One region of the Sulfitobacter sp. W027 genome, then DNA from elsewhere that is predicted to be linked to it. Evidence: riboswitches for the same ligand, from Rfam matches in the RefSeq annotation. Region 1 holds a riboswitch; the other holds the start of a gene.

Evidence for each region. Region 1 has a riboswitch for thiamine pyrophosphate ahead of thiD (bifunctional hydroxymethylpyrimidine kinase/phosphomethylpyrimidine kinase). Riboswitches for the same ligand answer to the same signal wherever they lie in the genome.
Region 2: it holds a riboswitch for thiamine pyrophosphate, as region 1 does, so the genes downstream of both, thiB (thiamine ABC transporter substrate binding subunit) here and thiD (bifunctional hydroxymethylpyrimidine kinase/phosphomethylpyrimidine kinase) in region 1, are expected to answer to the same signal.

Annotation. Positions count from the first base shown of each region.
Region 1 covers NZ_CP083564.1:2,006,485-2,021,552, reverse strand. Annotated here, with positions in the region: gene K3759_RS09900 (GNAT family N-acetyltransferase) at 1-499, shown strand, start outside; gene K3759_RS09895 (polysaccharide biosynthesis/export family protein) at 480-1,790, opposite strand; gene K3759_RS09890 (hypothetical protein) at 1,938-3,338, shown strand; gene K3759_RS09885 (hypothetical protein) at 3,361-3,594, shown strand; gene K3759_RS09880 (hypothetical protein) at 3,591-3,845, shown strand; gene K3759_RS09875 (UDP-glucuronic acid decarboxylase family protein) at 3,883-4,980, opposite strand; gene K3759_RS09870 (ABC transporter permease) at 5,298-6,050, opposite strand; gene K3759_RS09865 (ABC transporter ATP-binding protein) at 6,050-6,817, opposite strand; gene K3759_RS09860 (TenA family protein) at 6,784-7,467, opposite strand; gene K3759_RS09855 (ABC transporter substrate-binding protein) at 7,464-8,411, opposite strand; gene K3759_RS09850 (HesA/MoeB/ThiF family protein) at 8,449-9,411, opposite strand; gene K3759_RS09845 (thiamine phosphate synthase) at 9,408-10,004, opposite strand; gene K3759_RS09840 (thiazole synthase) at 10,001-10,762, opposite strand; gene thiS (sulfur carrier protein ThiS) at 10,766-10,963, opposite strand; gene K3759_RS09830 (FAD-dependent oxidoreductase) at 10,953-11,933, opposite strand; gene thiD (bifunctional hydroxymethylpyrimidine kinase/phosphomethylpyrimidine kinase) at 11,926-12,729, opposite strand; TPP riboswitch at 12,796-12,892, opposite strand; gene K3759_RS09820 (error-prone DNA polymerase) at 13,004-15,068, opposite strand, start outside.
Region 2 covers NZ_CP083564.1:202,504-217,571, forward strand. Annotated here, with positions in the region: gene K3759_RS00950 (SIS domain-containing protein) at 1-406, opposite strand, end outside; gene K3759_RS00955 (ribonuclease D) at 403-1,017, opposite strand; gene K3759_RS00960 (PaaX family transcriptional regulator C-terminal domain-containing protein) at 1,072-1,863, opposite strand; gene paaZ (phenylacetic acid degradation bifunctional protein PaaZ) at 1,853-3,877, opposite strand; gene K3759_RS00970 (2Fe-2S iron-sulfur cluster-binding protein) at 3,888-4,952, opposite strand; gene paaD (1,2-phenylacetyl-CoA epoxidase subunit PaaD) at 4,960-5,400, opposite strand; gene paaC (1,2-phenylacetyl-CoA epoxidase subunit PaaC) at 5,502-6,224, opposite strand; gene paaB (1,2-phenylacetyl-CoA epoxidase subunit PaaB) at 6,254-6,598, opposite strand; gene paaA (1,2-phenylacetyl-CoA epoxidase subunit PaaA) at 6,604-7,596, opposite strand; gene pcaF (3-oxoadipyl-CoA thiolase) at 7,625-8,830, opposite strand; gene K3759_RS01000 (alkaline phosphatase) at 9,039-10,586, shown strand; gene cobO (cob(I)yrinic acid a,c-diamide adenosyltransferase) at 10,648-11,253, opposite strand; gene K3759_RS01010 (DMT family transporter) at 11,324-12,262, opposite strand; gene aroC (chorismate synthase) at 12,273-13,382, opposite strand; TPP riboswitch at 13,475-13,576, shown strand; gene thiB (thiamine ABC transporter substrate binding subunit) at 13,611-14,588, shown strand; gene K3759_RS01025 (thiamine/thiamine pyrophosphate ABC transporter permease ThiP) at 14,564-15,068, shown strand, end outside.

The DNA.
Region 1 (15,068 bases):
GCTTGGCCCAACGCTGGCGCGGTACATTTCCGCCGAACGCAACAGCTGGAAACGGCAGGAGAGCGGAGAATTGTTAGCGGATGATCCGGCTGTTGACGCGTTTTACTATGACATTGTTGCACAGGCAGGGCGCGCGTTTCGCCCGACAATCTGGACCTACGAGTACGAAGGAGACGTCGTCGCGGGACTGCTGATGCTCGAAAACCCTGCCGAATGGGTCATGCTCAAAGTATTCTACCACGCTGAATATGCGCGCTATTCTCTGGGGCGGAACCTACTGTTCGCAGCAGTGGCAGCGGCGCGGAATGACGCCACCTGTATCAAACTGGACACGTTTTCCCACCTTGCCAAATATGATAGTTTTGCCAGTCACGCTGAATGCCATGGGGACCTAATCGGATGGAATGGTGGATTGCGGGCACGGTCGCTGCGCGCGGCCTACGGCGGTTTGTCTCGCCTGCGCGCCTACCGGTTAAAGCCTAGTCAGTCACTCGTGTAATCAGCAGCGTATCGCCTGGCATCATTGCAGTCGCAGCGGTGACCATAGCGGGCGCGCTACCCAAGTGGATCGGTCTAGTCAGATGATAGGTTACAGCCCCCTCAGTCGACCCGGTCCCGGTGCCCCTGATGTAGGGCGCTGATAGCGCTGCCGCTCTTTCCACGGCGTTAAGCCGGGCACGCTCTTCGATTAATTCTGTTTGTACAGTTTCAAGTTGCGCACCAATGGAAAGCCGTAAGCTACCCGCAAAATTCTCCAAGGCCAGCTGGAGAACGTGTCGGTCCACTTCTGCGTTAGCTATGGCATCGACGATCTCAAGCTGCGTAGATGTCGCTTGTGAAAGGGCCGTCTGGGCGTCAAGCACTTGATTGATCCGTACAAGCCCATCCTTTTTTAGCGCCAGAACGTCAGTTAATCGCGCGTCCAGCGCCACGATCGTGTCTTTTACAATGTCGCGCCGAGCCCGCAGCGCAGAGAGCCGTTCAGTCGTGGCTTCGGATTGCCGCAAAAGCGAGCTGTATTCAGAAAGATTGGTGGTAATCCAGTCATGGAACTGCTCGTTATGGGTATGGCGCAACACAGTAAACTGAGGGTCATCGGCAACAGTACCCGGAAACCGCAACATTGGTTGCCCGGCAAGTTCTGACCAAATTTCTTGTTTCTCCGTAATGTCGCGTGTTGCGAATACGGCAATACTTCGATCCAGCGAGCCTACTGACATTACCCGCGCAATACCTGACAGATCGACTGCCACTACAGCATCTGCATCCACTTGGAAGTCAGCGTCAAAGGCAATGGCAGCCATAGTGGTCTGCGCGTTCAACCGCACTTCGCGCGCCTGCAAGTTGGCGATCCGCTGAACCAGTGCCGAAAGTGCCTCAGCGCTCCGATAGGCTGTGAGCACATTGTTAAAGTTGTCGATGGCTGCGTTGCGTTGACCACCTGCGCGGACCACGGCCTGCCCAACACTTAAGCCGGGGAACCAATCATAAGCTCCAGGAACGGCCACAGCCCCGTCGACAAATATGTCAGCGCGGCGCAGCACCTGAACGGTTACACTCGGCTCGGTTACCAAACCAGACTGCAGCATTTCGCGCAGCAACGTCTGCTCAATTTCTGCGGCTGTTAGACCGCCAATTTCTTGCCGGCCCAAAAGCGGCACTGCGACTCGTCCAGTAAGATCTATTACATACTCACCGGACAAATCTTCACGGTCATAGAATTCGATCGCAATTTCATCGCCGGGAACCACGGGAATGTCCTGCGCCAGCGCAGATGTAAACAATGTCATGAAAAACGAAACGCACAATGCCGTTTTCCGAGAAGCGCTTCGGTTCATATCAAAATGCCCAATAAGCTAGCTAAGTAAAGGATAACCTGATTATAATTAGTTGTCATGCGTTTCTGCCGCGAGCTTAACTGCGACGGAGGATCAAATTTGTCTGAACAACCTCTGCACAATCACTGGAGCGACCTGTACCAGCGACGGTGGCTGGTGTTGTTTACCATGATTGTTGCCAGCCTTGTTGCTTACCTGTTCAGCACCTCGGTCGCGCCCGTCTATCAGGCGAAGACGACGTTCTTTCTTTCCTCGGCGCAACCGGCACCGCAATTTGTTGCACAAACGCCCGACGCCGCTCCGCGACCATTGCTACCAATTGCGGATGAAAAGACTGCCGCTCTCGACGTTGGTATTCTGCGCGGTCGGGTGCTGCTTGAGCGCCTGTCTGATCAGGTCGGCATGGCTCCAGAGGCATTGGCCAAGGCAATGGTGGTTACGGTCAGTGGAGAATTCATGATCGACGTGTTTCTCAGAGACCGCGACCCCGAGCGTGCGGCTGAGATTGCCAATGCCGTTCCAGATGCCTACGCAGCGTTCCACGAAAGATCAATGCGTGAGCGCGCCGAGGTCGTGGCCGACGCGATTTCAGCATCGCTTGAAAAGCTTGAGGCAGAACGCGAAGCGCTGCTTATACAACTTCAAAATACGCGGCGCGAAAGTGTCAGCACCGCAGATCTCAGTGCCTTGGCCGCCCTACAAATGCGTCGAGAGGCAGCCTTGATTGAACGAGAGGGGTTGGACGCGCAGATTAACCGCGAGGAAGCGCGCCGTCAGTCGTTGGCAAATACTTTAGAGTCAGAGGCAGAATTGTACCGCGCCGGGCAGACGATGGAAACCACTCGAACGGCCGATGAGATGCTTACCGCGTTGCTTGAACTGCGGGTACAACTGGCGTCAGAGGGCAGCGCACCTAATAGCCCGCGTGTGCGTAGGATTCAGGAACAGGTCGACGAACTCGAACGTCAGATGGACATTGAACGTGCGAAAATCGGCAGTGCAGTCGCTAAGTCCTTTGGGAGCATGCACGAGGAACTGCGGCTGCAACACGCTCTCAGCGTCGCATCTCAGGCTGGGCTCAGAGCGGCGCGCTCGGCCGCTGACAGCCGATTAACCGAAGAGACCGTCCGCTTTACTGAAGCCTTGGCCGCTGTGACGAATTCCGACCAGATCGCCACCAGACTGGCCGCGCTGGTCACTCAAATTGACACCGCCCGCACCAATCTCGATGCTGCGCGTATCCAAGCCGCAAACGTTAAGGCACCGCTCGTTGTCGTGGAGGCAGCGGCTGTGCCAACGCGCCCCGCATTTCCGTTACCGATTTTGAACGCAATTGTGGCTGCGCTGACGGCGCTAATGTTGGGCAGCTATTTTGCGTTGTTGCTGGCACATAATGATCGGGTGGGAACCCGGTTACGTTTGAGAGCAACGCAGATACCGTTACTAGACGATAATGATTTATCCGTGCTTAACCCTGCCGCCATCAAGGGTGAGATATGATCCTGCGACACAGGAGGTACTATTGGCTGACCAATTATCGCCACAAGCGCAGTATGCTGTGAAAGCACAGGCAATGCGGGCCAACGCGCAAATCGAACGCACTTACTTTGCGTATCTCAGTCGCTATGCACGAATGACCCGGCAGCTGGGGCGGCTTTACGGGGCTTTTGCATTGGGGGTCCTTTCGGCGGGACTCGCTGTTTTTGCTGTTATGATCGTGCTGAACGCAATCTTTCAATACGCACCTCCATTATGACTTTCGCGCAAAAGAAACAGACGCCCCGCGATGTCATCCATCGCACAATCATGCGAGATGCCTATACGCGGATCGCGCGTGGCGAAGTACTAATGGATGGTGAATGGATCGCTCCTGAAGAAGTTAAACACCGCCGCCGGAGGATGCGGCTAAGCGCAACGGGGCGTTTAATCGAAACCTTGGTGTTTCAAACTATTATCGCGCTGGCCGGATTTGGATTGCTGCTATTGCCTGTACTTTTACTCGTTTAGGTACATATCAAGGTTCGCATGGCAGGCTGCCAAGTTTTCAGCTTATTGCTTTGGAGAGCGCACTAAGCGATGTGCCTGGTTGAGGCGTGGCATTATGCAAGTGCGGCCAGACGCCCAATCCCCCCAACGGCATAACAGGCTCTTGAATGGCGCGTTTTAATAGTTTGCTATGCAGCAGCCGGGTTGAACGTCGCTTGGCCTTTAGGACGCCGTCGAAGTAAGGGATTGTCCTGCGCAAACCTTCGTCCAATTTGACCTTCGGCTGCCAGCCCAAATGCCGCCGCGCCTTACTGATGTCCGGGCAACGACGGGTTGGGTCATCCTGCGGTAGCTCAAGGAAGTTCAGTTTGATTTCGCAATTCAGGATATCACCGATCATAGCGGCCAGTTCGGCTATCGTGAACTCCTCTGGGTTGCCAAGGTTGCACGGATCGACAACATCTTCGGATTCCATCAGAGTCCTAAGGCCTCGCACCATATCGGATACAAAGCAGAATGACCGCGTTTGCGTGCCGCTACCGAACATCGTGACAAGTTCGCCTTTAAGCGCCTGCAGAATAAATGTTGAGACTACGCGGCCATCGTTTTCGGCCATGCGGGGCCCATAGGTATTAAATATCCGCGCTATGCGAATATCGACACCATACATGCGAGAATAGTCGAAAAAGAGCGATTCAGCGGCGCGTTTCCCCTCGTCGTAGCACGAGCGTGGACCGAATGACGTAACGCAGCCGCGGTAGTCTTCGGGTTGAGGGTGCACTTCGGGCTCGCCGTAAACCTCAGACGTCGAGGCCTGCAAAACCCTCGCGCCTGTACGACGGGCAAGTTCCAGCACATTGATCGAACCTAGTACATTGGTGCGCATGGTTCGCACAGGATCTGTTTGGTAGTGGATTGGACTTGCTGGACAAGCCAGGTTGTAAATCCGGTCGACGCTTTCGACAAAATTTAAGGGAAGTTCCACATCCCATTGGTTGAAGTGGAAGTTAGGGTAGGCGCTTAGAGGGGCGATATTGGTGAAAGAACTGGTTTGCAGGTTATCTACACAAAGAACCTGATGGCCCTCGATAGAGAGTTCTTCACAAAGTTTCGAACCGATGAAGCCGGCACCACCCGTGACAATTACGTTGGCCATAAGATCCCCCCCCCAGGGAATATGAGAAACTGGAAACAATAAAATGGTAAGTTCGACGCGAAAAAGGCAGCTGTAGAGAATGGCAGCGTAGTGCGGATCAACAATCCGTGAGCTGAATAGAAGATTGTCGACTTTTTTAGCGTAAAGTTAACATAAGGTCAACTTTTTTGAGTTTCAGAAGGTTTTGCCAAGGGAGGTAAGATAAGCGGCCTGGTTTATGCCAGCCTCTGCCTATGAAGCCGAAAATGTGTCATATGATGCTGTTGTGCCGCCTAATGGCCTGAATTCACTGCCAACCGCGTTCTACGTCGAGCCCCCTATATATAGAACCGCCGCGCCGCCCAGCGGGCCAGTGCCTCTACCACTATCCAAAACACCAGCGACAGCGCTGCCAGCAAGGTCAATGCCGCGAACATCAGCGCCGTCTGGCCGCGGCCATTTGCCATCAGCATCAAATGCCCCAGCCCGCGTGAGGAACCAACCCATTCACCGATGAGCACCGCCAGCGGCCCATAGACCACTGCAAGGCGCAGGCCCGAGATCAGGCCGGGCACGGCATAGGGCAGACGCAGCAGAAGCGTTTCGCGCCAGCGGTTGGCACCCGAGAGCCGCGAAAGATCGTTTAGTCCCGTGGGCAGCGCCATCAACCGGTCGAAAAGGGCAGAGGCGATGGGGAAATAGGTAACGAGTGCGATGGTCACGATTTTGGACGGCATGCCGTAGCCGAGCCAGAGTGTGATCACTGGGGCGAGGGCGAAGACAGGCACGGCTTGGGCCACCACCAGCATCGGGCGCAGCAGCCAGCGCGCGCGGCGCGAAAGGGTGAGCAGCAGCGCGGTCTCGATCCCCAGAAAAATGCCGAGGCTCAAGCCAAGCGCGAGATTGCCTGCCGACCAAAGCGCGTTCTGCCACAACAGCGCGGCATGCGCGCCGAGCGCCTGGACAACGAGCCATGGCCCCGGCAGGATGAATCGCGGCACGCCGCTGAGAGTGACAACCAACTGCCAAATCGTGAGAGCGAGCAGAAAACTTGCCGCGCCACGCCATATTCTATGTAAGGCAATTGGCATCAGGCGGCTTTATTTGGCGACGCCAGCCCCATGCGACCAAGCAGATCGGCTTGGGCGGTGAGGGTCTCTGGCGCGTCAATACGACGGGGTGGGCGCGTGGCGGGAAGGGTGCAGGGGGTGACCCCTTGCCGCTCCACGATCCACGCGTGATCGGCCAGTCGCAGGGCCTCAGCAGGGTCGTGGGTGATTAAGACAACGGTTCGCCCCTTGAGGAGCCGCGCGGCCAAGTCCTGCATCTTATGGCGGGTCAGTACGTCGAGCGCAGAGAATGGTTCATCCAGCAGGACCACGGGGCGGTCTTCGTACAGGGTGCGCGCAAGCGCGACGCGTTGGCGCTGACCGGCGGAGAGTTCGGCAGGTTTGCGGGCCATTTCTGCGCCAAGCCCGACCTCCACCAGAAGCGCGCATGCACGGTCCGGGTCGGGCCGTTCTCCGCGCAGGCGGGTCGCGATTACGACATTCTCAATGGCGCTGGCCCAGGGCAGCAACTGGTCGTCCTGCGCCATCATCGCCACCCGAGGCGGGAGGGGGGCTTGGTCTTGCGCCTCAATCCGACCTTCGAAGCGCGCCGCACAGGGTAGATTAGCGATCAACCGCAACAGCGAGGTTTTACCGACCCCGGACGGGCCGAGCAGCACGCTCCATCGACTGGCAGGCAGGGTGATGTCGCATCCGTTGATCAAGGTGGCCTCGGCCCCCTCAAGCCCCCCCGACAAATGAATGGCTGGCCCCGTCATGCCGATGCGGGCGAGAACGCCATGTCCCAAAAGCCCACCTCAAGCCGCGTGGCGGTATCGAAGTGCGCTTGCAGGGTTTTCGCGCGCGGTAATGATTGCCAATCTGGCCCAAGACGCCGCTCTACGGCACCGTCTATGAGCGCCCCCACGTCCCGGCAAAGCGCTTGATACTCCTGCCCTCCATAGACGGCGCACCAGTCCGCATAGGGGCCACTGCTGCCTTGAAGGTTTAGCCCAATCTCCCCATAGCCCAGCACGCAGGGCGCGAGGGCGGCCATGAGATCGAGGAAATCCCCTGAATAGCCGGCCTCAAGCACATAACGCGTATAGGCGAGGTTGCCAGATGCCTCTGCCGTGGCCTCAAGCGCTGCGCGGTCAATGCCGTGGGCCGCACAGGTTTCCACATGCAGGGGCATTTCCACATGGACCAGCGCATGGACTGTGGCGCTGGCGGCGGCCATCTCATCCAGCGTTTCCGCCTTTGCTGCAGCCAGCGCCCAAGAGCGGGCGAAGTGGATGAGAAAGACGTAATCCTGCCGCAGGTAATGCAGGTAGCTCGCCTGTGGCAGGGTGCCGTCGCGCAGCCCTTCGACGAAGGCATGGCGGGTGTAATCCCGCCAATCCTGTCCGGCCCCAGCGCGCCATGCGGCAAAGGCTCGGCCATAGTCGGTGGCCGTCATGGCTTGGCCTTCGCGGTCACATCCACTACCAGATCGGTGGCAGGGATTGTCGTCTTAACCACGCCGCTTTCCTGCATGAAGGTCTCAAAACGATCGTAGCGCCCATGGTCCACGGCAGCGGGGCGGGTAGCAAAACGCGGCCAAGTGTCTTCCCACGCGCGGGTGTTCAACTCGTTACGCAACTCGGCGTCGGAGGCAAAGAAGGTCTCTCCGCTGGCGGTCGGATCATTCACGATATCCGCTGCGGCGCGCTCAGTAGCGCGTAGGAAGCGGGCGATCATGTCGCGGTCCATATCCTCGGCATTGGCGACGTAGATCAGTTCGTCATAAGCGGGCACGCCTTCGGCTTCGGGATAGAAGCAGCGGCCTTCATGGCCTTCGATCTGCATCTGGTTCAACTCGAAATTGCGGAACGCGCCGATTACACCATCAACTTGGCCTGACATCAACGCGGGCGAGATCGACCAACCGATGTTGATCTGCTCAACCTCTGAGGGGTCCACACCATTGTTGCTCAGCATTGCGTCCAGCAGCATCTCCTGCACGCCCGCCACGGCAAAGCCGACCTTGCGGCCTTTAAGGTCGGCCATCTCCTCCACCGGGCCATCGGCGCGGACGACAAGGCAGGTGAGCGGGGTCTCAATCAACGTGCCGACACGGCGCAGGTCCAGCCCTTCGCGCTGGGCCAAATGCAGTTCTGGTTGGTAGGAGACCGCAAGATCGACCTGACCCGCCGCGACCATGCGCGGCGGCTCATTCGGGTCGGCGGGGGAGATCAGTTCAACCTCCAGCCCCGCATCGGTGAAATAGCCGTTCTCCTGCGCCAGAATGATCGGCCCATGATCGGGGTTGATGAACCAGTCCAGCATGACGGTCATCTTGTCTTGGGCCATGGCGGGGGCGGTGATCAGTGTGAAGGCGAGGGGGGCGAAGATATTTTTCAAGGGAGAGGCTCCAATATAGTGTTTGTTCAGGAAAGGATTAGGCGCCGGGCAGGGCCAGCAGGGCGATCTGGACCGGCCAGCGGGTGCGAAGGGTGTTAGCGGCGTGATGGGCGCGCAGGCCGGTGCGGCAGGCGAGCACGATGCGCGATGTATCGGGTGGTAGCGGCAGGTCTGGCAGCGCCTCGGGCGGGACATGGCGTGCTTGGGCCGAGAAGGGGGCGGGCGCTTCGGTGCGTAGGTCGATGACCAGATCGCGGGGGGTGATCTGGCATTCGGCTATGAAAGGCGTCAGCGTTTCAGGCTCGGGCGCGGCGTCAAATCGAAAGCCCGACATGCGCCAATGTGCGGCGTCCCAGATCATCAGCTGCCCAAGCGGGGAGGGCGACAGCCCCAGCAGCACCGAGAGCGCCATCTGCGCCTGCGCCGCGCCGATCATCCCCACCACAGGGCCCAAGACGCCCGCCGTGTCACAGGTGGCTGCCGTCTGCGGCAGGTCGGGGAAAACGGCGCGGAGCGACGGGGCAGGCCCACAGAAGCCGCCAACATAGCCCGACAGTCCAAGCGCGGAGGCCGAGATCAGCGGTTTGCCCTGTGCCAAGGCCCCATCCGAAAGCGTCAGACTGGCGGCGAACGTATCCGCGCAGTCGAGGGCGATATCGCATTCCGCAAGCAACGCGGGCGCATTGGCGGGGGTGAGCCATTCAGCGCGGGGCGTAACCGTCGCCTCGGGGTTCAGAGCCGCCATCGCCTCGGCGGCGGCCTTGACCTTGGACCTGCCAATATCATCCATCCGGTAGAGCGGTTGGCGGTGCAGATTGCTCATCGCCACCACATCGCCATCGACCAACGTGATCTGCCCAACACCGGCCCCGACGAGATATTGCAGCACCGGCACCGCCAGCGCTCCGGCACCAACGACCAGCACATGCGCCGCAGCCAGCCGAGCCTGTCCCTCGGCACCGACCTGCGGCAGAACGGTCTGGCGGGCATAGCGGCTCATGCCGTCACCTCAAGCCATTCGCGCATCCGCGCTTCGGGGTCGGGGTTCAGGGTGATATCCGTGACCGCCGCCACCGTATCGGCCCCGGCGGCAAAGACCCCCGGCGCGCGGGCGACGCTCATTCCGCCGATGGCGCAAAGCGGGATATCCCCGATCCGCGCTTTCCATTCCGTCAGCCGGTCGAGCCCCTGTTCGGTCCATTTCATCTTTTTCAGGATCGTCGGATAGACGGGGCCAAGCGCGATGTAATCGGGGGCGAGGGCCAGCGCGCGGCCAAGCTCAGCATGGTCATGGGTGGATAGGCCCAGCTTGAGTCCCGCCCGGCGGATGGCGGGGATGTCGGCCACGTCCAGATCCTCTTGGCCCAGATGCAGCCACTCGGCCCCCAGTTCGATCGCCAGTTGCCAGTGGTCATTCACCACCAGCAGCGCGCCGTGCTGGCGGCAGAGGTCAAGCGCGGTGGTGATCTCGCTCCGCAACACCTCTTCAGGTGCATCCTTGATGCGAAGTTGCACCAGCCTCACGCCCAAGGGCACTGCCCGTGCTACCCATGCAGCGCTGTCAAAAACGGGATAAAAACGCGGGAGGGTCATAGCCAAGCCTTTCCGATCACGGGGGTGGAGGGCACGGCCATGTCGCGTTGACCCATGGGACCAGAAGCGGCGGCAAGAGCCCCCGCGCGGCAGGCCAGTGCAAAGGCTTCGGCCATGGCGGCGGGGTCGTGGGCCTCGGCGACGGCGGTGTTCAGGAGCACCGCGTCGAACCCCATCTCCAAAGCCTGCGCCGCATGGCTGGGCAGGCCGAGACCTGCGTCAATTACCATGGCCACATCGGGAAATGCCGCCCGCAGGCTGCGCAGCCCGTGGAGATTGTTCAGCCCCAGCCCGGAGCCGATTGGAGCACCCCAAGGCATCAGCACCCGGCAGCCCGCATCGACCAGTCGGGCAGCCAGCACCTGATCTTCTGTGGTATAGGGGAAGACCTCGAACCCATCGGCGCAGAGCGCCTCGGCGGCCTCGACCAGCCCGAAGGGATCGGGTTGCAGGGTGTCGGCATGACCGATGACCTCCAGCTTGATCCAATTGGTGCCGAAATACTCCCGCGCCATCTGCGCTGTAGTGATCGCCTCGCGCGCGGAATGGCAACCGGCGGTATTGGGCAGCAGATGCACGCCAAGCCCGCGCACCATGTCCCAAAACGCCTGACCCGCGCCCTGTTCGCGGCGCAGCGAAACGGTTGCAACCGGGGCGGCACTTTGGCGAAAGGCGGCCTCCATCACGGTGGGCGACGGGTAGCGCGCGGTGCCCAGCATCAGCGGCAGGGGCAGGGCGGTGCCGTAAAAGTCGCGCATCGTTCAGCCCCCCTGCATGGCGCTGAGAACTTCGAGCCGGTCGCCATCGCTGAGCGTCGTCGCACTCCGAGCGCCTGCGGGAACGAAGGCGCCGTTGAGCGCGGTGGCGACTTTCGCCTCGCCCCAGCCTAGTTCGGCCAAGGCCGCGCCAAGCTGCGCGGCGGTGATCTCACGCGTCTCGCCGTTCACTTCAATCTTCACGGAATAAATCCCTCGTTGTCGCTGTTGCAAGAAAGGCCGCCGCTTGTTCGGCCAAGGCCGGCGCCATTAAAAATCCATGCCGAAACAATCCATTAAGGTGCAGCACTGCACCGCGTTGCACGATGCCGGGCAGGTTGTCGGCAAAGGCCGGGCGCAGGTCCGCGCCCATCTCGACGATCTCCCCTTCGGCAAAGCGCGGGTCGAGCGCATAGGCCGCCGAGAGCAATTCCAGCGCCGAGCGAGCCGTCATCTTGGCGCGGCTGGCGCTTTCGATCTGGGTCGCGCCCAGCATGTAAAGTCCGTCGCCACGCGGCACCACATAAAGCGGGTGGCGCGGGTGCAGCAGGCGGATCGGGCGGGTGAGGGTGATCTCAGGCGCGCGCAGCAAGATCATCTCGCCGCGCACCGCACGCAGGCTGGGTAGGTCGGCGCTGGCGGCCATGCCTCGGCAGTCAATCACCGGGCCTGTGACCTCCGAAGGGGTGAGGGGCGTGGTCTCGACCTTCACTCCTTGGGCGGTGAGCGTTTCGGACAGATCATGCAGCGCTTGGCGCGGGTTCAGATGCGCTTCTTCAGCAAAGAACAGCCCGCGCCGATGACGCCCTGCGAGGTCCGGTTCTAGGGTCGCGATGGCCTCCGCGTCGGAAGTGCTGTGGCTTTCGGTCCGGTCGGCAAACCGCTGGATTTCAGCGCGGTCACGTTCGGGGGCGAGGACCAGCGTGCCCCTGTGGGTGACTTCCGTGACCTCTCCCCACAGCACCGCGGCACGCCGTCCGTGGCTCACCACCGCAGGTTCGCTTACCGCCCCTTCGCAGAAGGGCGCGAGCATCCCGCCCGCCCACCACGAACACCCATGCGGGCCGGGCGTGCCTTTGCGGTCAACCAACCGAGGCCGTAGCCCCTGCGCCAGACAGGCCTGTGCGGCCCAGAGCCCCGCAACCCCTGCGCCGATGATGGTGACGTCACTCATTGCGCCAGACCGCGTGGAAATGGTGCACCGGCCCGTGGCCGCTGCCGATGTTGAGGGTGTCGGCAGCGGCAATGGCGCGTTGCAGATAGGCGTGGGCCGCCTGTACGGCGTCTTGCAGCCTCTGCCCCCGCGCCAGCCCTGCGGCGATGGCAGCAGAGAGGGTGCAGCCGGTGCCGTGGGTGTTCGCGGTATGCTGGCGGGGCGCGGAAAGGCGCAGGGTTTCATCGTCGGTGATCAGCAGATCGACGCAGGTCTGCCCCTTGCCATGCCCACCCTTCATCAGCACCGCGCCGGGACCGGCAGAGAGCAGGGCGCGGCCCTGTTCCAGCATGGTGGCCTCATCGGTGGCTTCCGGCCTGTCCAGCAGCCGTGCGGCCTCGGGCAGGTTCGGCGTCAGCACATGGGCGAGGGGCAGCATCCGGTCGCGCAGGGTCGCCACCGCCTCGGCAGAGAGCAGCGCATCGCCGGATTTCGCCACCATCACCGGGTCGAGCACCACAGGAGCAGCGCAGCTTGCCAGCCCCTCGGCCACAGTATTGATCGTCTCTGGATCGCCCAACATACCGACTTTGACCACGCCAATCGCCAGATCGTCAAAAACCGCTGCCATCTGTGCGCGGATCATTTTGGGGGAGATCATCTCGACCCCGGTGACCGCGCGGGTGTTCTGCGCGGTCACGGCGGTGAGCACGCTCGCCCCATAGACGCCAAGCGCGCTGAAGGTCTTGAGGTCGGCCTGAATCCCCGCCCCGCCGCCGCTGTCGGACCCCGCAATCGTCAGTGCTTGAAACGCCATTTGGCCCCCATGTGTTAGATGGGCCTAGGGCGTGTGGATACGGGATAAACGACGGGCCGCATGGGGCCGATGCGTGGTTCCGTTCCCTACGCCGGTACGACCCGGATCAGGTTCGATGGGTCGGTTTTCACCTCTCAGCCTTGCGGCACCCCAACGGATTGCGGGCAGGCTAGCGAGGCGGGGTGGCGGGGTCAACTGGTGACGGTTATTTTATGTATTGTATATAATTTTCAGATTCTTGCGGGAGTTACTTCATCTACTACATGAAGATTCGTTAATGAAAATCCCGCGACTTGGGGATCACACGCGCGTCGCGTGGATGCGAATGCATCGCCACCTGACCGGGCAGCGGGTGGGTTGGATGATCGCCCCGCGTAGTGATCCCGGGCATCGGTGCGTCCGACAGCGAAGCAAGCCTGTCAGAGCGGTCCTCAAGCCGGTCGGCCACCACATGGATCACCCGCCCGTCGGTCTGCACGCGGCCCTCGACCACCAGAAGCCGCGCCGACATGATCGTGGGGCGGTAGAGCTTGAACATATTGGGCCAGATCACGAGGTTCGCCACGCCGAATTCATCCTCCAGCGTGATGAAACACACCCCCTTGGCGCTGCCGGGTTTTTGCCGCACCAGCACCAGCCCGGCCAGTTTCACCCGCCTCCCATGCCCCATGCGCGAGAGGTCCCGGGCCGAGGAAAACCCCTGTGCGGCGAGGCTGGAGCGGTAGAAAGACATCGGATGCGCCTTCAGCGATAGCCGCAGCGTCTGGTAGTCGGCCACCACCTGTTCGGCTTTCGGCATCACCGGCAGATGCACTTCCGGCTCCGGTCCGCGGGCCGAAGCCTCGGCATGGTCGAAGATCGGCAAGGCAGGCGCGTCGCGCAGCCCTTGTGCCTGCCAAAGCGCCTGGCGCCGGTCGATCCCCATGCTGCGCATCGTGTCGGCGGCAGCGAGTTGACGGATCGCCTTGGCGTCGAGGCCTGCGCGGCTCTTGAGGTCCTCGACATCCGCGTAAGGCATCTCGCGCCGGTCCATGATCCGCGCGCCGGCCTTCTCCTGCAGCCCGTCCACCATGCGCAGCCCCAAGCGCAGGGCAAATCCGTCGCCGCAGGGTTCCAGCGTGCAGTTCCAGTCCGAGAGGTTCACATCCACATCGCGCACCTCGACCTGATGCTCGCGGGCGTCCCGCACGATCTGCGCGGGCGCATAAAACCCCATCGGCTGCGAGTTCAAGAGCGCGCAGGCAAAGGCCGCCGGGTAGTGGCATTTCATCCAAGACGAGACGTAGACCAGCTTGGCAAAACTCGCCGCATGGCTTTCGGGAAATCCGTATTCGCCAAACCCCTTGATCTGGTCGAAACAGCGCTGCGCGAAGACCGGGTCATAGCCGCGCTTGGTCATCCGGCCCACCATCTTGTCCTGTAGCTTTTCAATCGTCCCGCGCGAGCGGAAGGTGGCCATGGCCTTGCGCAGTTCATTGGCCTCGGCGGGCGAGAACCGTGCCGCGTCGATGGAGATCTTCATCGCCTGTTCCTGAAAGATCGGCACGCCCAAGGTCCGGCTGAGGATGCTGAACAATTCGTCCTGCGGATAGGCCGGGCCGGGGGCGGGGTAGACGACGCTTTCCAGCCCCTGACGGCGGCGCAGATAGGGGTGGACCATGTCGCCTTGGATCGGGCCGGGGCGGACGATGGCGACTTCGATCACTAGATCGTAGAAGACGCGCGGGCGCAGTTTCGGCAGCATCGCCATCTGCGCGCGGCTTTCGACCTGAAAGACCCCCAGACTGTCGCCCCGGCAGAGCATATCATAGGTGGGCCGCCCGGTGGCGTCGTCCTCGTGGTCCTCCACCGGGACGGTCGCCAGTTCCAGAGGGCGGTCGTAATGCGCCTCAATGAGGTCGAAACATTTGGCGATACAGGTCAGCATGCCGAGGGCCAGGATATCGACCTTGAAGATCTGCAACGCGTCGATGTCGTCCTTGTCCCATTCGATGAAACTGCGCTCGGGCATGGCGCCGTTGCCGATGGGCACGATCTCGGTCAGGGGGCGTTCGGTCAGGATGAAGCCGCCGACGTGTTGGGATAGGTGGCGCGGCATGCCAATCATCTGGCTGGCCAGTTTCAGCACCATGCGCAGATAGGGGTCGGACAGGTCCAGCCCCGCCTCGCGGGCGCGGTCGTCGTCCATCTGGCCCTCGAAACTGCCCCAGATCGTGCCCGCAAGCTTTGAGGTCACGTCTTCGCTGAGCCCCATCGCCTTGCCGACCTCGCGGATCGCCGAGCGCGGGCGGTAATGAATCACCGTGGCGCAAAGCCCGGCGCGGTGGCGGCCGTATTTG
Region 2 (15,068 bases), 1.6 Mb from region 1:
CGTCGCAATGGCGGCCCAAGCTGCTATCGGTGCGGCTGGTGATGCCGATCAGCGGGATGGCATAGCGGCGCGAATAGGCGACGAGGTTCGCAAGCTCCGGTGCCTCGCCCGAGTTAGAGATCGCCAGCACCACATCAGCAGCGGTGATCATGCCCAGATCGCCGTGGCTCGCTTCGGCTGGGTGAACGAACTGCGCAGGCGTGCCGGTAGAGGCCAGCGTCGCCGCGATCTTATTGCCGATATGGCCCGATTTGCCGATGCCGGTGACGATCACCCGGCCCTTGCAGGCGCGCATCAGGTCAACAGCGGCGCGAAAGCGATCATCAAGGCTATCGGCCAACAGCGTCAGCGCCTCGGATTCGCAGCGGATCACGCGGCGGGCGGTATCAAGAAAGGGCGTGTTCATGCGTGTGCGAAGATGTCCGTTTCCGGCCATCCCTCCAGATCAAGCCGGGCACGCATCGGTAGGAAATCGAAACAGGCCTGCGCCATTTCCATTCGGCCTTCACGGACCAGACGTTTGTTAAGTTCCTCGCGCAGATGATGAAGATAAAGCACATCCGATGCCGCGTAGTCAATTTGCGCTTGGGTTAGCTCTTCGGCGCCCCAGTCACTGGATTGCTGTTGTTTCGAGATATCGACGCCCAGCAATTCTTGGCAGAGCTTCGCGAGCCCGTGGCGGTCGGTATAGGTGCGGATCAAACGGCTCGCGATCTTGGTGCAATAGACCGGCGCAGCCGTCGCGCCAAAAGCGTTCAGCATCGCAGCAATGTCGAAGCGTCCATAGTGAAACAGCTTCAGCACATGCGGGTTTTCCAGCAAGGCGCAGAGGTTCGGCGCTTCGGTCTGACCCTTGGCGACTTGCACCAGATGCGCATGGCCGTCGCCGCCCGACAGTTGCACGACGCACAGCCGGTCGCGGTGCGGATGTAGGCCCATCGTCTCGCAATCAATGGCAACCAACGGCCCGAGGTCGAGGTCATCCGGCAAGTCGTTCTGATAGAGGTAATTTGTCATGGTTTCGTCTATACCGCGCTTCCCCGGCATGGGAAAGCGGGGCTTTACCAGCCGTTAGGCGGCTGCCGACGCGGCGGCCAGTTCCTGCAATGCCGGGCGCGGATAGCGGTGCAGCAAGCGGTCGACCCTGAGGTGACATTGGTAACCGGGCCATTCGGGACGGATCAATCCGCCGGGAAGGGCAGGGTGTTTCAACACCAAACGCCGCCAATTGTGCACGATAAGGCAGCGCAGCACTGCCACGTGCAAAGCGTTCAATTGGTCCGCGCGGGGCAACTCGTCCTCAAGTGCGGTAAGCGCGGACAGCAGCGCGGAATAATCAGCCTCCAGTTCCGCAGGCTCCACCGCGCGGCGCAGCCAATCTGGTGGGGTGTTGCCGGGCAGTGCAAGGAAGCCTTCAGGTGCCGCGCTGTCGATTCGCCCGACATAGGCGCGGGGCATCGCGGCGATGAAGCCTGCATTGCGCAGGGCGCCGTCGGTATCGCGGCCATTCTCCTCGACCATCACCATTTGCCACGGCTCTGATAGATCCGGCGGCGCGGCGTAGATGCGGGGGCTGGCCGCAACACTTTCCGCGCGACCCTGCGCAGTGAGACTGTGCTGACTGATCCGTCCCACCTTGCGTGATTGCAACCAGCCGTCATTGCGCAGCCGGTGCAGGGCCACACGGCTCGCCTCTGGCCGCACGTCGAGCGCGGCCATGATTGTGGACAGGACCGGCCCGTCGATTGCATCCCCATGCCCTTGGGCAAGATCGCCGAAAAGACTGACCATCAGCGACCAAACGCGCTGACCGCCCAAGCCCGCGAAGACTGCGACGGCGGGGAGGGGGGGATCAGAGGGCATTCATCGTCAGCAGTTCGTATTCCGCGACCGCTTCCTCCCGCTGGTTGGTTAGGGTCACATGCCAGCGCACCTCGCCGTATTCCTCGTTTCGGGGGGTTTTGTGTTTGACCGAGAGCCGGACCTTGATGCTGTCGCCCGCCGAGACCGGCTCGAGAAAGCGCAGGTTGTCGAGGCCAGTATTGGCCAGCACCGGGCCGGGATCGGGTTGCACGAAGAGACCTGCTGCGAAACTCAGAAGCAGGTAGCCATGCGCGACGCGACCGGGGAAGAACGGGTTCGCGGCGGCGGCCTCGTCGTCCATATGCGCATAGAAGGTGTCGCCGGTGAAATGGGCGAAGGTTTCGATATCCTCGAGCGAAACTTCGCGGGCAGGCGAGTTGAACGTTTCGCCCAGATCCAATTCAGTGAAGCGCCGCGTGAAGGGGTGGGCGCGGTCCGAGATCTCGGTCGCACCCGGCACCCATTGCCGGCCAATCGCGGTGAGAATGTCCGGGCTGCCCTGTACGCCGGTGCGCTGCATGTAATGCATGACGCCGCGAATGCCGCCCAATTCCTCGCCCCCGCCTGCGCGGCCCGGCCCACCATGCACCATATGCGGCAGCGGAGAGCCGTGACCCGTGGCCTCAGCCATAGACGTGCGGTTGTTAAAATAGAGCCGCCCGTGGAAGGCGGCGGAGCCCATGGTCAGTTCTCGCGCCACCTCACCGTCGTTCGTGATGATAGAGGCGACAAGCGAGCCTTGCCCGCGGTTCAGAAGCCGCACCGCGTGCGGCAGGTCGCGGTAGGGCATGAGGGTTGAGACCGGGCCGAAAGCTTCGGTGTCGTGCACGCGCTCGGCGCTGTCCGGATCGGCGCAGTGGAACAGCATCGGGGGCAGGAAGGCACCCTTGTCGCGGTCGGCGCCCTTCACGGTGAAATTCTCCGGATCGCCGAAGACCCGCTCGGCCTCGGCGCTCAGCAGCCCGACCTTTTCCAGCACATCGCGTTTCTGGCTGTTCGAGACCAGCGCGCCCATGCGCGTGTCCTCGGCGCGGGGATCGCCGATGGTGGTCTTGGCGAGCCGTTCGGACAGGGCCGCGATCACCGCGTCGACCTGCGACTGCGGCACCATGATGCGGCGGATCGCGGTGCATTTCTGCCCCGCCTTGGCGGTCATCTCGCGCTGCACTTCCTTGACAAAAAGGTCGAACTCGGGCGTGCCCGGCACGGCATCGGGGCCGAGGACCGAAGCGTTAAGGCTGTCCTGCTCGGAGGTGAAGCGCACGGAGTTTTCCATGAGCTTCGGATTGCCGCGCAGCTTCAGCGCGGTGTCGGCGGAGCCGGTGAAAGCCACGGCATCCTGACAGCCGAGCAGGTCGAGCATGTCGCCCAAGCCGCCGCTGACCAGTTGCAGCGCGCCCTTGGGCAGCAGCCCACTGTCCAGCATCAGCCGCACACAATGTTCGGTGACGTAGCAGGTGGCGGTCGCCGGTTTCACGATGGCCGGGACACCCGCCAGCAGGGTCGGCGCGAGTTTCTCCAGCATCCCCCAGACCGGGAAGTTGAACGCATTGATATGCACGGCGACGCCCTGCAGCGGCGTGCAGATGTGCCGCCCCATGAACTGTCCCGCGCGGCCCAGCTGCTCGGGTGGCCCGTCGAGGTAGACATGGGCGTCCGGCATCTCGCGCCGGCCCTTGGAGGCGAAGACGAGCATGGTGCCGATACCGCCGTCGATGTCGATCTTGTGATCCGAGAGCGTGGCCCCGGTGTCGTAGCTCAGGTCATAAAGCGCCTGTTTGTGCTCCATCAGGTGCAACGCCAGCGCCTTCAGCATGCGCGCGCGGTCGTGGAAGGTCATGGCGCGCAAGGCAGGGCCGCCACGGTCGCGGGCAAATCCCAGCATCGCGCCCGCGTCCAGAGCGTCGTTGCCAGCCTGCGCGATCACCTCCCCGGTGATGGCGCTGGCGATATTGCGGGCGCCGGCGCCGGGGGCCAGCCATTCGCCGGCGGCGTAACTGTGAATATCGCGCATGTCGGCTCCTTCAGTGAGTGTCGTAGTCGATGACGAGCGTGTCGCTCAGCGGGTAGCTCTGGCAGGTCAGCACATAGCCACGCTCGACCTCGTAGTCCTCAAGCGCGTGGTTCGAGATCATCTCGACCTCGCCCTCAAGCACCTTGCCCATGCAGGTCGAGCAAACCCCGGCCTTGCAGGAGAACGGCGCTTCCTGTCCGTTCTCCAACGCGGCTTCGAGGACCGATTGCCCCTTCTGCATGGAGAAGCTGCGCCGCGCGCCGTCGATGATAACGGTGATCTCGGTGCCCTTCTGGCCCTCGCTGCGCTTGGCCATTTCCTGTTTCGCCAGACGGCCCTGCTGGCTTTCGCTGAACAGTTCGAACTTGATCTGTTCCTCGCTGAGACCATTGGTCTTCAGCGCCTCGGCAATCGCCAGCATCATCGGCTCCGGTCCGCAGATGAAGGCGGTGTCGATCGTGTCGATCTGAATCCAGTGCTTGAACAGCGCGTTGCATTTGTCCTGATCGACGCGGCCCTCGAAGAGCTCCATGTCCTGCCCGGATTCGAGGATGTGGATCACCGTCAACCGCCCCATGTAGCGGTTCTTGAGGTCCTCGAGTTCCTCGCGGAACATGATCGTGTTCACCGCGCGGTTGGCATAGACCAGCGTGAAGGTCGACTGCGGCTCACGTTTCAGCACGGTTTTCAGGATCGACAGCACCGGGGTGATGCCCGAGCCGCCCGCGAAGCCGAGGTAGTTCTTGGCCACCTCTGGCTCGATCGGGGTGAAGAACTTGCCCTGTGGCGGCATGGCGTGCAGCACGTCGCCGACCCTGAGCTCAGTATTGGCATAGGTCGAGAAAGCGCCGCCATCGACCCGCTTGATCCCGACTTTAAGCTCGCCATCGTCCAGCCCGGCGCAAATCGAGTAGTTGCGGCGCAACTCGGTGCCGTCGAAATCCTGTTTGAAGGTCAGGTATTGGCCCTGGGTAAAGGCGAAGGCCTCGGGGTTTTCCGGCTTCAGCGTCAGCACCACCGCGTCGCGGATGGTGTGGTGAATATCAGTCACTAACAGGGGGTGGAACTGGCTCATCGGGGCCTCAGATACATTTGAAATAGTCGAAGGGTTCAAGGCAGTCTTGGCAGCGCCACTGCGCCTTGCAGGGGGTCGAGCCGAACTGGCTGATGCGCTCCACCGCCTTGGATTTGCAGTGCGGGCAGTGCTGCGGTCCGCCAGCGGGGCGGGGCGGGGCGATGCCATAGGCTTCGAGCTTGGCGCGGCCGGTGTCACTCATCCACTCAGTGGTCCAGGGCGGGGAGAGCTGGCGTTTCAACTCCAGCTTCTCGATCCCGTGGCCGAGCAGGGCCGTCTCAATGTCGAGATTGATGATGCTGGTGGCGGGGCAGCCTGAATAGGTCGGTGTGATCGTCACCACCAGCGTGTCGTTGTCCCATTCTACATTGCGGATAATGCCCAGATCGGTGAGCGAGATCGCCGGGATCTCGGGGTCCGGGATCGCCGAGAGCCACGCCCAAACCATCTCTAGCGTGGGCTTCTCGCCCAAGGCAGGGCCGTGTTGGGCGGCACCTCGCACCACCCCCGGCACCGGCGCGGGGGCGGGCCGGCTGTGGGGCGTGGGTTTTACCATGTGGCGTCCGGGTAGGCGCGCTGCAGCCACTGCATCTGGGTCAGCATATGGCCCAGATGCTCGCTGTGCCGCGCACCGGTCTTCCCGCCCCTATGGGCAAAGTCGTCCTCGGGCTTGGTCAGGGTCGCCGCCATCAGCGTGTCGCCCACCAATTGGTCGTAATCCGCCCGCAGGCTTTCGGGCGCGGGCGCAATGCCGGCCTCGACCATCGCCTTATCGACGTCGTCACCGATGAACATCTCGCCCACGTAGGGCCAGAGCAGGTTCAGCGCCGCCTGCATCCGGCAGTGGCTTTCCTCTGTCCCGTCGCCAAGACCGATCACCGTGTCGGAGGACCGCTCAAGGTGGTAGGTCACCTCCTTGGCCGACTTTTCCGCAATTGCGGCGATCTGCTTGTCGGAGGAATCGATCAGCGCGGTGAGCTGCGCCAGATGCCATGCGTCGAACAGGAACTGCCGCATCATGGTCTGGCCGAAATCGCCGTTGGGCTGCTCGACCAGCAGGATGTTGCGGAAGTCCCAGACATCGCGATGAAAGGCGAGTGCGTCGGCGTCACGTCCCGCGCCTTCGACCTCGCCTGCCAGACCCAGCCAAAGCTGCGTCTGCCCGATCAGGTCGAGCGCCACGTTGGCGAGCGCAATGTCCTCTTCCAGCACCGGGGCGAGACCGCACCATTCCGAGACGCGGTGACCGAGCACCAGCGCGTTGTCGCCCATCCGGCAGAGGAATTCGAACTTGGGGTCGCTCACATCGCCCCCACTTCGTCGGGAATGTCGTAGAAGGTCGGGTGGCGGTAGACCTTGTCGTTCGCCGGCTCGTAAAGCGCGCCTTTTTCTTCGGGCGAGGAGGCGGCAATGGCGCTGGCCTCGACCGCCCAGATGCTCACGCCCTCGTTGCGGCGGGTATAGACGTCGCGGGCGTTCTTGATCGCCATTTCGGCGTCTGCGGCATGTAGGCTGCCGACATGGCGGTGGCTCAGCCCGTGCTGGCCGCGGATGAAAATCTCCCACAACGGCCATTCGGTCGCCCGCGCCTTGCCGTGCGGGGCGGCTTCGGTGCCGTCGTATTCACTGGATTCAGGGCTGCTCATGTCGCTTACTCCGCTGCCATTTGTCTGCTGCGCTTTTTCTCGGCGTGGGCCAGAAGCCCCTCGCGCACCCAACGGCCTTCGTCCCAAGCCTTGTTGCGCGCCGCCAGCCGTTCGGTGTTGCAGGGGCCATTGCCCTTGAGCACCTGAAAGAACTCTTCCCAGTCCGGCTCGGCGAAATCGTAATGGCCGGTCTCTTCGTTGAACTTCAGGGTCTCGTCGGGGATGGTGAGGCCGAGGTATTCAGCCTGCGGCACCGTTTCGTCGACGAACTTTTGGCGCAGCTCGTCGTTGGTGTTCATCTTGATCTTCCAGGCCATCGACTGCGCGGAGTGGACCGAATCCTTGTCCGAGGGGCCGAACATCATCAGCGCCGGGAACCAGAAACGGTTAAGCGCATCCTGCGCCATCTTGCGCTGTGCTTCCGTGCCATTGGCCATCTTCATCATGATGTCGAAGCCCTGACGCTGGTGGAAGCTCTCTTCCTTGCAGATCCGCACCATGGCGCGGGCGTAGGGCCCGTAAGAAGTGCGCTGCAGCGGCACCTGGTTCATGATCGCGGCGCCGTCGACCAGCCAACCGACCGCGCCCATATCGGCCCATGTTAGGGTCGGGTAGTTGAAGATCGAGGAGTACTTCATCTTACCCGACAGCAGGTCGCGGGTCATCTGGTCGCGGGTCACCCCGAGCGTCTCGGCGGCGCAGTAGAGGTAGAGGCCGTGACCGGCCTCGTCCTGTACCTTGGCCAGAAGGATCGCCTTGCGCTCCAGCGTTGGCGCGCGGGTGATCCAGTTGCCTTCGGGCAATTGGCCCACGATCTCGCTATGTGCATGCTGTCCGATCTGGCGGATCAGGTTCTTGCGATACCCGTCGGGCATCCAGTCCTTGGGCTCGATCTTGCCGCCCGCGTCGATGCGCTCCTGAAAGGCGCGCTCGTCGGGGTCCATTTCGTCAAGGGTTTTGACGCCCTTGCCGGTGGATTTGATCATCTGTGCATACATCGGTCTGTTCCTTTCTCGGAAAGAAGTCTCAGCCTGCGTTTTCGAGGATCAGGGCGACGCCCTGACCCACGCCCACACACATGGTACATAGCGCGTATTTGCCGCCCGTCCGCTTGAGTTGCAGCGCCGCGGTCATCACCAGACGCGCGCCGGACATGCCCAAGGGGTGGCCGATGGCGATGGCACCGCCGTTGGCATTCACATGGGGTGCGTTGTCCGGCACGCCAAGGGCGCGCAGGGTGGCGAGGCCTTGGCTCGCGAAAGCCTCGTTGAGTTCGATCACATCCATCTGCTCAATGGTCAGGCCGGCGCGGTTCAGCACCTTGCGCACCGCCGGGATCGGGCCGATGCCCATGACGCGCGGCTCGACACCTGCGGCGGACATGGCGACGACGCGGGCGATGGGGGTGAGGCCGTGGTCTTTCACGCCGGCCTCCGAGGCCAGCAGCATCGCCGCAGCGCCGTCGTTGACGCCCGAGGCATTGCCTGCGGTGACGGTCAGGTCGGCGCCATTAATGCCGCGCAGCTTGCCGAGTTTTTCCAGCGTGGTGCCGGGGCGGGGGTGTTCGTCGCGGTCGACGATTACGTCGTCACCCTTGCGCTGTGGGATCGTGACGGGGGTAATTTCCTCGGCAAAGAGGCCCTTTTTATCCGCCTCAGTCCAGCGTTGCTGGCTGCGGGCGGCAAAGGCGTCTTGGTCTTCGCGCGACACGTCGTGGTCAGCGGCAACGTTGTCGGCGGTCTCAGGCATGGAATCCACGCCGAACTGCGCCTTCATCTTTGGGTTCACAAAGCGCCAGCCGATGGTCGTGTCATAGACAGCATTGCTGCGCGAAAAGGCGGTTTCGGCCTTTGGCATCACGAAAGGCGCGCGGGACATGCTTTCGATCCCACCGGCGATGGCGAGGTCCATATCTCCGGCGCGGATCGCACGGGCAGCGACACCGACGGCATCCATGCCGCTGGCGCAAAGACGGTTAATTGTGGCACCCGGCACATCGACGGGCAGGCCCGCCAGCAGAGCGGCCATGCGCGCTACGTTGCGGTTGTCTTCGCCCGCTTGGTTGGCGCAGCCCATGATGACATCATCGACACGCGCCCAGTCGACCGACGGGTTCCGCTCCATCAGCGCCTTCAGCGGGATCGCGGCCAGATCGTCGGCGCGAACCGAAGAGAGGGCGCCGCCGTAACGGCCAATGGGGGTGCGCTGCGCGTCGCAGATGAATGCCTGCATGGGGGTACTCCTGTTGTTGCTACGCAATTTACACGTGGGGACGATTCGTTTCAATCTAAATGTTACGAGAAGAAGTTCAGTCAGTAATTTTGGTAACACGTTACCGCCCTGTCACCAAAGCTTTGTCAAATAGTCACCTACCTGTCGGCGTCCTGTCACGCGCCGGGGGTTCTGTGCGGTCATTGCCACCTCCTAAAGGAAGCCTAGGATGACCAAATTGATCCGCCCAACCCGCCGCGCTGTGCTGGCGGGCTCTACCGCTTTTGCAGCAAGCCTCGCCATGCCCAGCCTTAGCCGCGCCGCATCGCGCCCGGTGTTCACCCATGGCGTGCAATCGGGTGATGTTGACACGAACTCGGGCATGATCTGGACTCGCACAGACCGTCCGGCCCGCGTGCAGGTTGAGGTCTCCACCACCGAAAGCTTTGCCAACGCACGCCGACTGGCGCCGATGAACGCGTTGCCGAACCACGATTTGGCGGTGAAGCGTCTGGTTGAAGGGTTGCCCTCAGATCAAGATATCTCTTACCGTTTCACTGCCGCCGATTTAAGCGACATCAACGCCACCTCTGAGCCGATCATCGGTCGTTTCCGCACCGCGCCGGCCGCCCGCCGGAATGTGCGCTTTGCTTGGTCGGGCGATACCGCCGGTCAGGGCTGGGGCATCGACGATGAGGGCATGCGGACCTATGCGACTATGGCCAAACACCGCCCCGACTTCTTCCTGCATTCCGGAGATACCATCTATGCCGATGGCCCGCTTGAGGATGAGGTGCAGCTTGACGGTGGCACGATGTGGAAGAACACCACCATCATTGACGAAAAACGCAAGGTGGCCGAGACGCTGGACGAATATCGCGGCCAGTGGAAATACAACCTGATGGACGACCATGTGCGCGAGATGAACGCCCATGTGCCGACGTTCATGCAGTGGGATGACCATGAGGTCGTAAACAACTGGTCCTCTTCGCGCAGCCTGATGGAAGACGACCGCTATAGCGAGAAGTCGATCCATGTCCTCGCCGCCCGGGCCTCGCAAGCCTTCCATGAGATGACCCCGCTGCGCATCACCCCCGCCGAGCCGGGCCGGGTTTACCGCAAGATCAACTACGGTCCGATGCTGGATGTCTTTTTCCTTGACCTGCGCAGCTACCGGGGGCCGAACAGCGAGAACATGCAGACCGAGATGTCGCAGGCCACAGAGATCCTCGGGGCCGAACAGATGGCATGGCTCAAGCGCGAGTTGACCAATTCGTCGGCCACATGGAAGGTCATCGCCTGCGACATGCCCATCGGTCTGGTCGTTGGCGGCGGGGCCGAGGCGGTTGCCAATGGCGACAACGGTGCCGCCAAGGGCCGCGAGCAAGAGATTGCAGGGCTGCTGCGTTTCATCAAGACCGCGCAGGTCGATAACGTCGTTTGGTTCACGGCGGATGTGCATTACACCGCCGCGCATTATTACAACCCCGACAAGGCGCAGTTTCAAGACTTTGATCCGTTCTGGGAGTTCGTCTCGGGCCCGCTACACGCAGGCACCTTTGGCCCGAACGAATTGGACGGCACCTTTGGCCCCGAGTTGAAATACGTCAAAGCGCCGGAAGAAGGTCAGGTGAACCTGCCGCCTTCCGCCGGACTGCAATTCTTTGGCTTGGTCGATATCGACGCCAAGACCCAGCAGATGAAAGTGCGCCTGATGGACCGCGCCGATACCGAGCTTTACACAGTGACGCTTGACCCTAAGGGCGCTGCGATCTGAAAATCATCTGAGCGGTGAGAGCCAAAGGATCGCCCTTGGAAGGGCGATCCTTTTTCGTGTCTTAGTAGTCGACGCCGCGCTGCGCTTTGATGCCTGCTTTGAACGGATGTTTCACCTCTGACATCTCGGTCACCAGATCGGCATAGTCGCAAAGCTCGGGCCGGGCGTCGCGGCCTGTCAGCACGACGGCGGTGCGTTTGTCGCGGGCATCAAGCCCGGCGATCACGTCTTCGATCTTGAGGTATTCATAGCGGATGGCGATGTTGATCTCATCCATCACCACAAGGTCATAGTCCCCGCTCTCCATCATTTCGCGTGCCTTGCCGAATGCAGCTTCGGCGGCGGCGATGTCGCGGTTGCGGTCTTGGGTGTCCCAGGTGAAACCTTCGCCCATCGTGTGCCATGTCACCTCGTCCAGCTGTTCAAAGAACAGCCGCTCGCCTGTCTTCCATTTGCCCTTGATGAACTGCACCACGCCGACGCGCTGTTTCCATCCAAGGGCGCGTACGACAACGCCAAAAGCAGAAGAGGATTTGCCCTTGCCTGGCCCTGTGTGAACCAGCACCAGACCTTTTTCTGGGTCTTGCAGCTCGGCCACCTTGGCGCGCTGCTCGGCCTGACGCTGCTGCATCTTTTCCTTGTGGTCTTGCGGATCCGCATCGCTCATCGGTCAACTCCTTTAGCTGGTTTCGGGGCACCATAGGCAGAGGGCGGGTCAGGCGAAAGCCTGCATTAGATCATGCCTTCGGATCGGTAACAGACCGCGCCTTGCCGCGCTCCATCCCCAATTGGCGCTCGCGCCAGATCACCAATGCGCCCGCGCTGATCACCAGCGCCGCGCCCGCCAGCATCATCATCGTCGGCAGTTCTGCAAAGAAGACATAGCCCAGCACGATGGCGAAAAGCATCGAGGTATAGTCATAGGGCGCCAGCATCGAAGCCGAGCCAAAGCGATAGGCCGAGGTAATCAGAATTTGCGCCACTCCGCCAATCAGCCCGGCCAGAACCAAGAGGCCGAAGGTTTGCAGATCCGGCATGACCCAACCAAAGGGCAGGGTGCAAAGGGCCAGCAGCGACGCGGTGCAGGAGAAGTAGAAGACGATCGCGGCGGTGTCTTCGTTCTGCACCAGCTGGCGAATGTGGATCTGCACAAGGCTGCGCACCATCGTCGCCATCAGGATCAACAGCGCGCCAATGGTGGCCGTCTGCTCCATCGTGCCGATATTGCTGAACCGCGGCCAGAGGATGATCATCACGCCCACCAGCCCCATCGCGACGGCGGTGACGCGGATCAGGCGGATCTGCTCGCCCAGCAGCACGGCGGCAAGGATGACGGTAAAAATCGGCGTGGCGAAACCGATGGCGGTGACCTCTGGCAGGGGCAGCAGGCCAAGGCCAGTGAAGGTCAGGCCCATCGCAGTAGTGCCAAACAGCCCGCGCCAGACATGGCCCATCGGGTTCTTCGTCTTGAGCCCGCTTTTCAGTTTGCCGCGTTGTGCCAGCCAGATCAGGATCACCGGAATGGCAAAGAAAGAGCGGAAGAAGACCGACTCGCCCGCCGGCACGTCGTCGGCCAGCGACTTGATGATCGCGGACATGCAGGTAAAGAGCAAAATCGCCGTGATCTTCAGCCCGACGCCAAGGGCGGGGCGGGCGGAGAAATCATCGACTTTCATGCTCTGGTCCTCATGCTTCGGGGCCAATCCGTCCGCGGTTGGTTCCGATCTGCCCGCGGTGCAGGAGCAGGTGATCCAGCAGCACGCAGGCCATCATCGCCTCGCCCACGGGCACCGCCCGGATGCCCACGCAGGGATCGTGGCGGCCCTTGGTGATGATCTCGGTCTCTTCGCCTTGTTTGGTGATGGTGCGCCGCGTGGTCAGGATGCTGGACGTCGGTTTGACCGCGAAACGCACGACCACATCCTGCCCGGTGCTGATCCCGCCCAAGATACCGCCCGCATGGTTGGAGGAGTACTCCGGCCCCTCCGGCCCCATGGTGATCTCATCGGCGTTCAATTCGCCCGTCAGCATCGCCGCCGACATGCCTTCGCCGATTTCCACGCCTTTGACGGCATTGATGCTCATCATCGCGGCGGCCAGATCGGTGTCGAGCTTGCCATAGACCGGCGCGCCGATCCCCGCAGGCACGCCGCGCGCGGTGACTTCGATGATTGCACCGACGCTGCTGCCCGATTTGCGCAGCCCGTCGAGATACGCGGCCCAGTCGCCTGCCGCCTTGGCATCGGGTACCCAAAACGGGTTATGCTCGATCTGGTCCCAATCGAACGCATCCCGGTCGATCTTATGTGGACCCATCTGCACCATATAGCCGGTGATTTTCAGGTTCGGCGCCAACGCTTTGATCGCCTCACGCGCCAGACCGCCCGCCGCCACCCGCGCCGCCGTCTCGCGCGCCGAGGAACGCCCACCCCCGCGATAGTCGCGGATGCCGTATTTTTGGAAATAGGTGATGTCGGCGTGACCGGGGCGGAACTTGTCCTTGATATCCCCGTAGTCTTTCGAGCGCTGATCGGTGTTTTCGATCATCAGTTGGATCGGCGTGCCGGTGGTGACGCCCTCGAAAGTGCCGGATAATATCCGCACCTCATCCGCTTCACGCCGCTGCGTGGTGTATTTGTTCTGGCCCGGTTTGCGCTTGTCCAACCACTGCTGGATCATCGCTTCGTCAATCGGCACGCCGGGGGGGCAGCCATCAATCGTGGCGCCAAGGGCGGGCCCGTGGCTCTCGCCCCATGTGGTGACCCGGTAAAGATGGCCAAAGCTGTTGATCGACATGGGCGGACCTCCTGTTGTCAAACCCTTAGCGGGGGCAGCGCCCTGCCTCAAGGGGATTTGCCTTGCCAATTGTGTGGGGGGCATCTACCCCTGACGCTACCTCGGGGGGCCTTTCGGCTGAGATGTGCGTGTTGCGCGGACCCGTTGAACCTGAACCGGTTAACACCGGCGGAGGGAAGGTCCGGACAGACATCCACCTTTTACCTTTCGCCGCAAAAGGAGGATGCAATGAAGTATCTTACACTTGCTGCGGGCGTCATGGGCGCATCGGCTGCATGGGCGGAGACGCCTGAACTGACAGTCTATACCTACGACAGTTTCGTCACCGAATGGGGCCCCGGCCCGGCCATCGAAAAGGGTTTTGAGGCCGAATGCGGCTGCGATCTGAAATTTGTCGGTATGGGCGATGGCGCGGCCTTGCTGGCACGGCTGAAGCTCGAAGGCGCACGCTCTGACGCGGATATCGTGTTGGGCCTCGACACCAGCCTTGTCGCCGCCGCCAAGGAGACAGAGTTGTTTGCGCCGAGCGGGTTGCAAGCCGAATACGACCTGCCGATCATTTGGGAAGATGACGTATTCGTCCCTTACGACTGGGGCTACTTTGCCTTTGTTCACGGCACCGATCTTGCGGCCCCTGCCGATTTCAAAACGCTGGCCGAGAGCGATTTGAAGATCGTCATCCAAGACCCGCGCTCATCGACCCCCGGTTTGGGCCTGCTGATGTGGGTCAAAGCGGCTTACGGCGACGACGCATCCGAGGTTTGGGCTGCGCTGGCGGATAACGTCGTGACCGTGACCAAAGGCTGGTCCGAAGCTTACGGTCTCTTCCTCGAAGGCGAGGCCGACATGGTGCTGAGCTACACCACATCCCCCGCCTACCACCTGATCGCGGAAGAGGATGACAGCAAGACTGCCGCGCTCTTTGACGAAGGCCACTATATGCAGATCGAAGTGGCGGGGAAACTTGCGGGGTCGGATCAGCCGGAACTGGCGGATCAATTCCTGCAATACCTCGTCTCTGATGCCGCACAGTCGGTGCTGCCGACGACCAACTGGATGTATCCTGCCGTGACGCCTCAGGATGGTCTGCCCGAAGGGTTCGACGGGATGATCCAGCCCGGTAAGGCGCTGTTGGTGCCCAATGCCGATGTACCTGCGCTCCGGGAAGAGGCCGTGAACGAATGGCTGACCGCGCTGTCGCGCTAAGCAACAAGACGGGGCTTTTCGCCGCCGCTCTGGTCGCGGGCTTGATCCTCGCCGCCTTGGTCGCCATTTTCATGGCGGCCGATGTGGCGGCGGGGCTGGGGGCCGCGGATTGGGCGGCGGTGCGTTTTACCGTCACGCAGGCGGTGTGGTCGGCGGTGTTGTCCGTTCTGCTCGCGGTACCGGTCGCGCGGGCCTTGGCACGGCGGCGGTTCTGGGGGCGGGGGGCGTTGATTACGCTACTCGGCGCGCCTTTTGTCCTGCCGGTGATCGTGGCGGTGCTGGGGCTACTGACGGTCTTTGGCCGTTCGGGCGTGCTCAACCAGTTTGGTGCGGCTCTAGGCCTGCCGTCGGTGTCGATCTACGGGCTGCACGGCGTGGTTCTGGCCCATGTTTTCTTTAACCTTCCATTGGCGACACGGCTTTTGCTGCAAGGCTGGCAAAGCATCCCGTCCGAGCGGTTTCGGCTGGCCGGACAGCTAC